Linked DNA regions of Tistrella mobilis. The protein of the gene in region 1 binds, or shares a complex with, the protein of each later gene. Links are inferred from orthologs where the notes say so. Each region holds a gene or a part of one and is shown in the gene's direction. Other genes may lie near its edges.

Region 1 (4,056 bases):
AGGGTTTCGGTGACATCGGGGTAGAGCGTCTTGTGGTCGCCCAGCACTTCAAGCTTCACCAGGTTCCAGCCGCCGGCCTCGCGCGCCAGGCGCAGCGTGCGCACGGCATCGTCGGCGGTGAAGCAGCCGGCGGTGTTGGGCAGGTAGACGTAGCGCCTGGGGTCGACGTAATCCATCAGCATGGGTGCCGACGGGTCGGTGACGTTCACCCGGCGGACCGCCACGGTCACGATCTCGGCACCCGAGGCCTCGATCGCGCGGGCGGTTTCCTCGAAATCCTTATACTTGCCGGTGCCGACCAGCAGACGCGAGGTAAAGCTCCGGCCGGCGACGACGAAGGGATCTTCCGCCGGGGCCGCCGCATCGGCACCGCTGCCGCCGCCGATGAAATGCACGATCTCCAGCCGGTCCCCCTCGGCGAGACGCGTGGCCTCGAACTCGGCGCGGCGAACGATCTCCAGATTGCGCTCGACCGCGATCTTCCGCGCGTCCAGCCCCAGCTGGCCCAGAAGCTCGGCCACGGTCGGCTCGCCTGCAACCTCGCGGGCCTCACCGTTGATCATCAGTCGCATACCAGGATCTCCGCTCAACATGATGCTCGGGCCCCGGGATGCCGGAACGCCCGCTTCGAACGGCGTTGCGCCCCGCGGCACGGGTGCTTTATAACGCAGGGCTGACGTGGCGTCCTCTCCTAATCACCGTTCACGGGGTATCGACAGCCCGCATGGCGCCGACCATCCTGGTCCTGAACGGACCGAACCTGAACCTGCTTGGCACCCGCGAGCCCGAGGTCTACGGGCATACGACGCTGGACGACATCCGGCGTCTGTGCGAAGCCCGTGCCGCTGCCCTGGGGCTGGCCGTCGATTTCCGCCAGTCGAACCACGAAGGCGTTCTCGTGGACTGGGTACAGGACGCCCGCACCTCTGCGGCAGGGATCGTGATCAATCCCGCCGCCTACACCCATACCTCGGTCGCCCTGCTCGACGCGCTCACCGCGACGGCACTGCCGGTGATCGAGGTGCATTTGTCGAATATCCATCGTCGCGAAACGTTCCGGCACCATTCCTATGTGTCCCGGACGGCGGTCGGCGTGATCTGCGGCCTGGGGGCTGCGGGTTATGCGCTGGCGATCGAGGCGATGGCCGGGCTGATCCCAGGGGGGCAGGCCCGCGCGGCCACGAAGGACCAATCGCATGTCTGACACCAAGGCTCGTGCCGTCGATACCGGCCTGATCCGCGAACTGGCGCTGCTGCTCGACGAGACCGGCCTGACCGAGATCGAGGTCGGCGCGGGCGAGGGTCGCATCCGCATCGCCCGCCAGGCACCGGCGCAGATGACGGCCCCGCAGATGCTGTTCCAGGCGCCCGCCGCCGCCGCACCCGCGGCGGCACCGGCCGCCGCGGCACCTGCGGCACCGGCCGCCGCCGACCCCGCAGGCCATCCGGGCGCCGTGCCCTCGCCGATGGTCGGCACCGTCTATCTGGCCCCGGAGCCGGGTGCGCCGGCCTTCGTCGCCGAAGGCCAGACCGTGCGCGAGGGCCAGACCCTGCTGATCATCGAAGCCATGAAGGTGATGAACCACATCCGCGCCCCGCGGAGCGGCACCGTCAGCCGGCTTCTGGTGCAGAACGGCCAGCCGGTCGAGTTCGGCGAGCCGCTTGCGATCATCGAGTGACGCGGGAGCGATCATGTTCGAGAAGGTGCTGATCGCCAATCGCGGCGAAATCGCATTGCGCGTCCATCGCGCCTGCCAGGAGATGGGCATCCGCACCGTTGCGGTCCATTCCACCGCCGATGCCGATGCCATGCATGTCCGTCTCGCCGACGAGAGCGTGTGCATCGGCCCGGCCCCCGCGCGCAATTCCTATCTGAACATCCCGGCGATCATCGCCGCCGCCGAGATCACCGGCGCCGAGGCGGTTCATCCGGGTTACGGCTTCCTGTCCGAGAACGCCCAGTTCGCCGAGATCGTCGAGGCACATGGCCTGACCTTCATCGGCCCCACCCCGGAACACATCCGGCTGATGGGCGACAAGATCGAGGCCAAGCGCGCCGCGAAAGAGCTGGGCCTGCCGCTGGTGCCCGGCACCGACGGGCCGGTGACCGACGAGGCCGAGGCGATGAAGATCGCCCGCGAGATCGGTTTTCCGGTGCTGGTCAAGGCCGCCGCCGGCGGCGGTGGCCGCGGCATGAAGGTGGCCGAAAGCGCCGAGGGCCTGCGCGAGGCGCTGCAGACCGCCCGCGCCGAAGCCAAGGCCGCCTTCGGATCGGATGCGGTCTATCTTGAGAAGTATCTCGCCAATCCGCGCCATATCGAGATCCAGATCCTCTGCGACACCTTCGGGACCGTGGTGCATCTGGGCGAGCGCGACTGCTCTCTGCAGCGCCGCCATCAGAAGGTGCTGGAAGAGGCGCCCTCGCCGGCGATCGATGCGGCAGACCGCGCCCGCATGGGCGAGATCGTCGCCAATGCCATGCGCAAGCTGGGCTATCGCGGCGTCGGCACGGTGGAGTTCCTCTACGAGAACGGCGAGTTCTACTTCATCGAGATGAACACCCGCCTGCAGGTGGAGCATCCGATCACCGAGGCGATCACCGGCATCGACCTGGTCCGCGAGCAGATCCGGGTGGCCGCCGGCCAGCCGCTGGGCTTCACCCAGGAAGACGTGCGCATTCAGGGCCACGCCATCGAGTGCCGGATCAACGCCGAGAACTCCGAGACCTTCGCCCCCTCGCCGGGGCTGGTCGACACCTATCACGCCCCCGGCGGGCTGGGTGTGCGCGTGGACAGCGGCCTCTATCAGGGCTATCGTATCCCGCCCTATTACGACAGCCTGATCGCCAAGCTGGTGGTCCATGGCCGCAACCGCAACGAGTGCATCATGCGGCTGCGCCGGGCGCTGGAGGAATATGTCGTGGGCGGCATCGACACCACCCTGCCCCTGCATCAGCGTATCGCCCGCCATCCGGATTTCGTCGACGGCGTCTACGACATCCGCTGGCTGGAGGCCCTGGTCGCCAATCGCGGCTGACCCGGGACCATCATGCATCAAGGGGCGGGCGGGCCGGAGGCGTTTCCGGCCCGCCCGTCTGCGTTTAACCCATGCCCCCCTTCTCGCGGAGCCCCCCCTTCTCGTGGAGCCCTGTCATGGCCGGTCTCTCCCCTGATCTGCAGACCCCCTGCCTTGTGGTCGACGAGGCGAAGATGACCGCGAATCTCGACCGGATGGCCCGGCGGATCGCCGGGCTCGGCGTGGGCTTCAGGCCGCATCTGAAGACCGCCAAATCGGTGGAGATCGCCCGGCGGATGCTGCCCGACACAGGCGGACCGGCCACCGTCTCCACCCTTCGCGAGGCCGAGGTCTTCGCGGCGGCGGGCGTGCGCGACATCCTTTATGCGGTCGGCATCACGCCCGCAAAGCTCGGCCGGGTGCAGGCGCTGAGGGCCCGAGGCTGCGATCTGGCGGTGATCCTGGATTCCGTGGAGCAGGCGCAGGCGATCGTGGCGGCCGGAGCCGGCCCGATCCCGGCGCTGATCGAAATCGACTGCGACGGCAAGCGCGCAGGGCTCGCCCCCGATGCCGCAGAGATCATCGACATCGGCCGGATCCTGCAGGAGGGCGGCGCGGAACTCCGCGGGGTGATGACCCATGCCGGCGGCAGCTACGACGTCTCGGGACATGAGGCCCATGCGGCCTTCGCCGAACGCGAGCGCCAGGCGGTGGTAACGGCGGCAGACCGGCTGCGCGCCGCCGGCCTGCCCTGCCCGGTGGTCAGCGTCGGCTCCACCCCCACGGCGCTCGCCGCCCGTGATCTTGCGGGCGTGACCGAGCTCCGCGCCGGGGTCTATGTCTTCTTCGACCTGGTGATGGCGGGCATCGGCGTCTGCGCGGTGGACGAGATCGCGCTCTCGGTCGCCACCACCGTGATCGGCCACCGCCCCGACCGGGGCTGGACCCTGGTCGATGCCGGCTGGATGGCGCTGTCGCGCGATCGCGGCACGGCCGGCCAGGCGATCGATCAGGGCTATGGGCTGGTGGCGGATGCCACGG
Region 2 (2,980 bases), 1.3 Mb from region 1 along the record:
ACAAGGATGTCTTCACCGTCGCCGAAGCCTTGGGAGTGGACCTGTGAGCGCCATGGCTGAGACCATCGACCGTTCCGCCGTGCCGGGCGGCACTGCCCGTATCGATCGCCGTTTCGCGGCGCTGAAGGCCGAGGGCCGGGCCGGGTTGATCACCTTCGTGACTGCTGGCGACCCTGACCTCGAAACCGGCGCCCGGGTACTGGCCGCGCTGGCTGAGGCCGGTGCCGACGTGATCGAACTGGGCGTGCCCTTCACCGACCCGATGGCCGACGGCCCGGCGATCCAGCGGGCAGGGCTGCGTGCCCTCGCCGCCGGGGTCACCATGATCAGGGTGCTGGACATGGTCCGCGCCTTCCGCGCGACCAACACCGACACCCCCATCATTCTGATGGGCTATTACAACCCGATCTACGCCTATGGCGCCGAACGCTTCGCCGCCGATGCAATCGCGGCCGGCGTCGACGGGCTGATCGTGGTCGACCTGCCGGCCGAGGAAGAGGAGGAGCTGGTCCGCTTCACCGATCCCGCAGGTCTCGCCCTGGTCCGCCTGGTCGCGCCCACCACCTCGGTGGAGCGTCTGCCCTCGGTGGTCGGCCGGGCGAGCGGTTTCCTCTACTACGTCTCGATCACCGGCATCACCGGTACCGCCTCGGCGGATATCTCCAGGGTGGCGCCCTCGGTCGCCCGGATTCGCGCGGCGAGCGAATTGCCGGTGGCGATCGGTTTCGGTATAAAGACTCCCGAACAGGCAGCCGCCTTCGCGGCGATCGGTGATGCCGTCGTGGTCGGCTCGGCGATCGTGCAGGAGGTCGAACAGGCGGTGGCCGACGGCGCGCCCGAAACCGCGCCGGATCGGGTCCGCGATCTGGTCAGCCGGCTGGCAGGCGGTGTGCAGAGCGCTGCCGCCCGCGCCTGACGGCGACGTCGTGACCCGCCCCGCCCCAGGCATCCGAACGGAGACCCCAACCGCATGAGCTGGCTGTCGAACTTCGTCCGTCCGAAGATCCAGGCCCTGGTCCGCAAGCCCGACGCGACGCCGGACAATCTCTGGCACAAATGCCCGTCCTGCGAGCAGATGATCTTCCATCGTGATCTGGTGGAAAATCTGCATGTCTGCACCAATTGCGGCCATCACATGCGCCTGCCGGCGAAACAGCGGCTTGCCATGCTGTTCGACGACGGCGCCTATGACCGGATCGATACGCCTAAAGTGACGGCCGATCCGCTGCGCTTCCGCGACCGCAAGCGCTATACCGACCGTCTGCGCGAAGCCCAGGCCAAAACCGACGAAACCGATGCCATCCAGGTGGGCGAGGGCCGCATCGGCGGCGTGCCGGCCGTGGTTGCGGTGTTCGATTTCGATTTCCTGGGCGGCTCCATGGGCATGGGCGTAGGCGAAGGCCTGGTCAAGGCCGCCGCCGTCGCCGTGCAGAAGAAACGCCCGCTGATCGTCTTCCCCGCCTCGGGCGGTGCCCGCATGCAGGAAGGCGCGCTGTCGCTGATGCAGATGGCCCGCACCACGGTCGCCGTCGACCGGGTGAAGGAAGCCGGCCTGCCCTATGTCGTGGTCTTCACCGACCCGACCACCGGCGGCGTCACCGCGTCCTTCGCCATGATCGGCGACATCCACATCTCCGAACCCGGCGCCCTGATCGGCTTTGCCGGTCAGCGGGTGATCGAGACCACCATTCGCGAGGCCCTGCCCGAGGGCTTCCAGCGCGCCGAGTATCTGATGGAACACGGCATGCTCGACATGGTGGTACCGCGCAAGGCGCTGAAGGAGACGCTGGCCCGGACGCTGAAGCTGCTGCTGAAGCTGCCGCCGGCGGCCGCCCCCAAGCCCGGCTCGGCGATCGCCGGGCCGGTGACCAACACGGTCACCCCGCCGCGCAAGCCTGCCGGCAATGCCGCCACGAAAGCCGCCGAGGCGACACCGCGTACCGAGCCCGCCCTGGGTACGGCTGCGACCGACGAGCCGCGCAAGGCCTGATACTGCGCCCGGGCCCCGAAGGCCCGGGTACCATCCGACGTGAAGGGGCTGCCGGCCCATGGATGACAGCGCCACCATCCTCGACCGGCTGGGCCGGCTGCATTCGACCGAAATCGATCTCGGCTTCGACCGGATCCTGCGCCTGCTCGCCGAGCTGGGCAATCCGCAGGACCGGTTGCCGCCGGTGATCCACCTGGCCGGCACCAATGGCAAAGGCTCGGTGGTGGCTTATCTCTCGGCCATCGCCCGCGCCGCCGGGCTCTGCGCCCATGCCTATACCTCACCGCATCTGGTCCGCTTCCACGAACGCATCGCCCTCGGCGGCCGGCCGATCGCCGAACCGGTGCTGGCCCGGCTCCTGGCCCGGATCGAAGAGGTCAATGCCGGCCGGCCGATCACTTTTTTCGAGATCACCACCGCCGCCGCCTTCCTGGCCTTCGCCGAGACCCCGGCCGATCTGGTCATCCTGGAAACCGGGCTCGGCGGACGGCTGGATGCGACCAACCTCGTCGCCCGGCCTGCCGCGGTCGGCATCACCCGTATCGCGCTCGACCATATGGAATTCCTGGGTGATACCCCGGCGCTGATCGCGGCCGAAAAGGCGGCGATCATCAAGCAGGGCTGCCCCGCCGCCACCGTCGCGCAGATGTCCGATGCGGCAGCGGTGATCCGTGCAGCCGCGCTGCGCATGCAGGCACCCTTTACGGAGGGGGGGCGCGACTGGCAGGCGGCACTGGAGGCGGACCGCCTGGTGATCAGCGGCGGACCTGCCGACGGCATCTGGCCACTGCCGGCCCTGATCGGCGACCACCAGGCCTGGAATGCCGGTCTCGCCCTCACCCTCGCCCGACTTGCCGCCGCAGACATACCGGCGCTGGCGCCGCTCGGTCATGCCGCCGCCCTGGCCGAGGGGCTCCGCACCGTCCGCCACCCGGGGCGGTTGCAGCCGGTGACGGCGGAGATTGCCCGGGCGCTGCCGGTGCTCGATCC

Evidence for each region. Proteins that work in one complex are often made in the same cells at the same time.
Region 2: the proteins of accB (region 1) and accD are in contact, whole or in part, in a solved structure (PDB 8UXZ), measured with the Escherichia coli proteins. The link is inferred for Tistrella mobilis from one-to-one orthologs.

Annotation. Positions count from the first base shown.
Region 1 is NZ_CP121017.1:3,305,773-3,309,828, forward strand. What follows is about bases 1-2,937. They hold accB (acetyl-CoA carboxylase biotin carboxyl carrier protein), read left to right. Parts: upstream 1-1,196; coding sequence 1,197-1,679; downstream 1,680-2,937. Other genes in these bases: thiS (sulfur carrier protein ThiS), read right to left, coding at 1-572; aroQ (type II 3-dehydroquinate dehydratase), read left to right, coding at 725-1,204; accC (acetyl-CoA carboxylase biotin carboxylase subunit), read left to right, coding at 1,693-2,937. In the rest of the region: more of accC, read left to right, coding at 2,938-3,036; P7L68_RS20545 (DSD1 family PLP-dependent enzyme), read left to right, coding at 3,153-4,056. UniProt on the Escherichia coli protein: This protein is a component of the acetyl coenzyme A carboxylase complex; first, biotin carboxylase catalyzes the carboxylation of the carrier protein and then the transcarboxylase transfers the carboxyl group to form malonyl-CoA.
Region 2 is NZ_CP121017.1:4,579,531-4,582,510, forward strand. It holds accD (acetyl-CoA carboxylase, carboxyltransferase subunit beta), read left to right. Parts: upstream 1-970; coding sequence 971-1,990; downstream 1,991-2,980. Other genes in the region: trpB (tryptophan synthase subunit beta), read left to right, coding at 1-47; trpA (tryptophan synthase subunit alpha), read left to right, coding at 53-916; P7L68_RS26280 (folylpolyglutamate synthase/dihydrofolate synthase family protein), read left to right, coding at 2,049-2,980.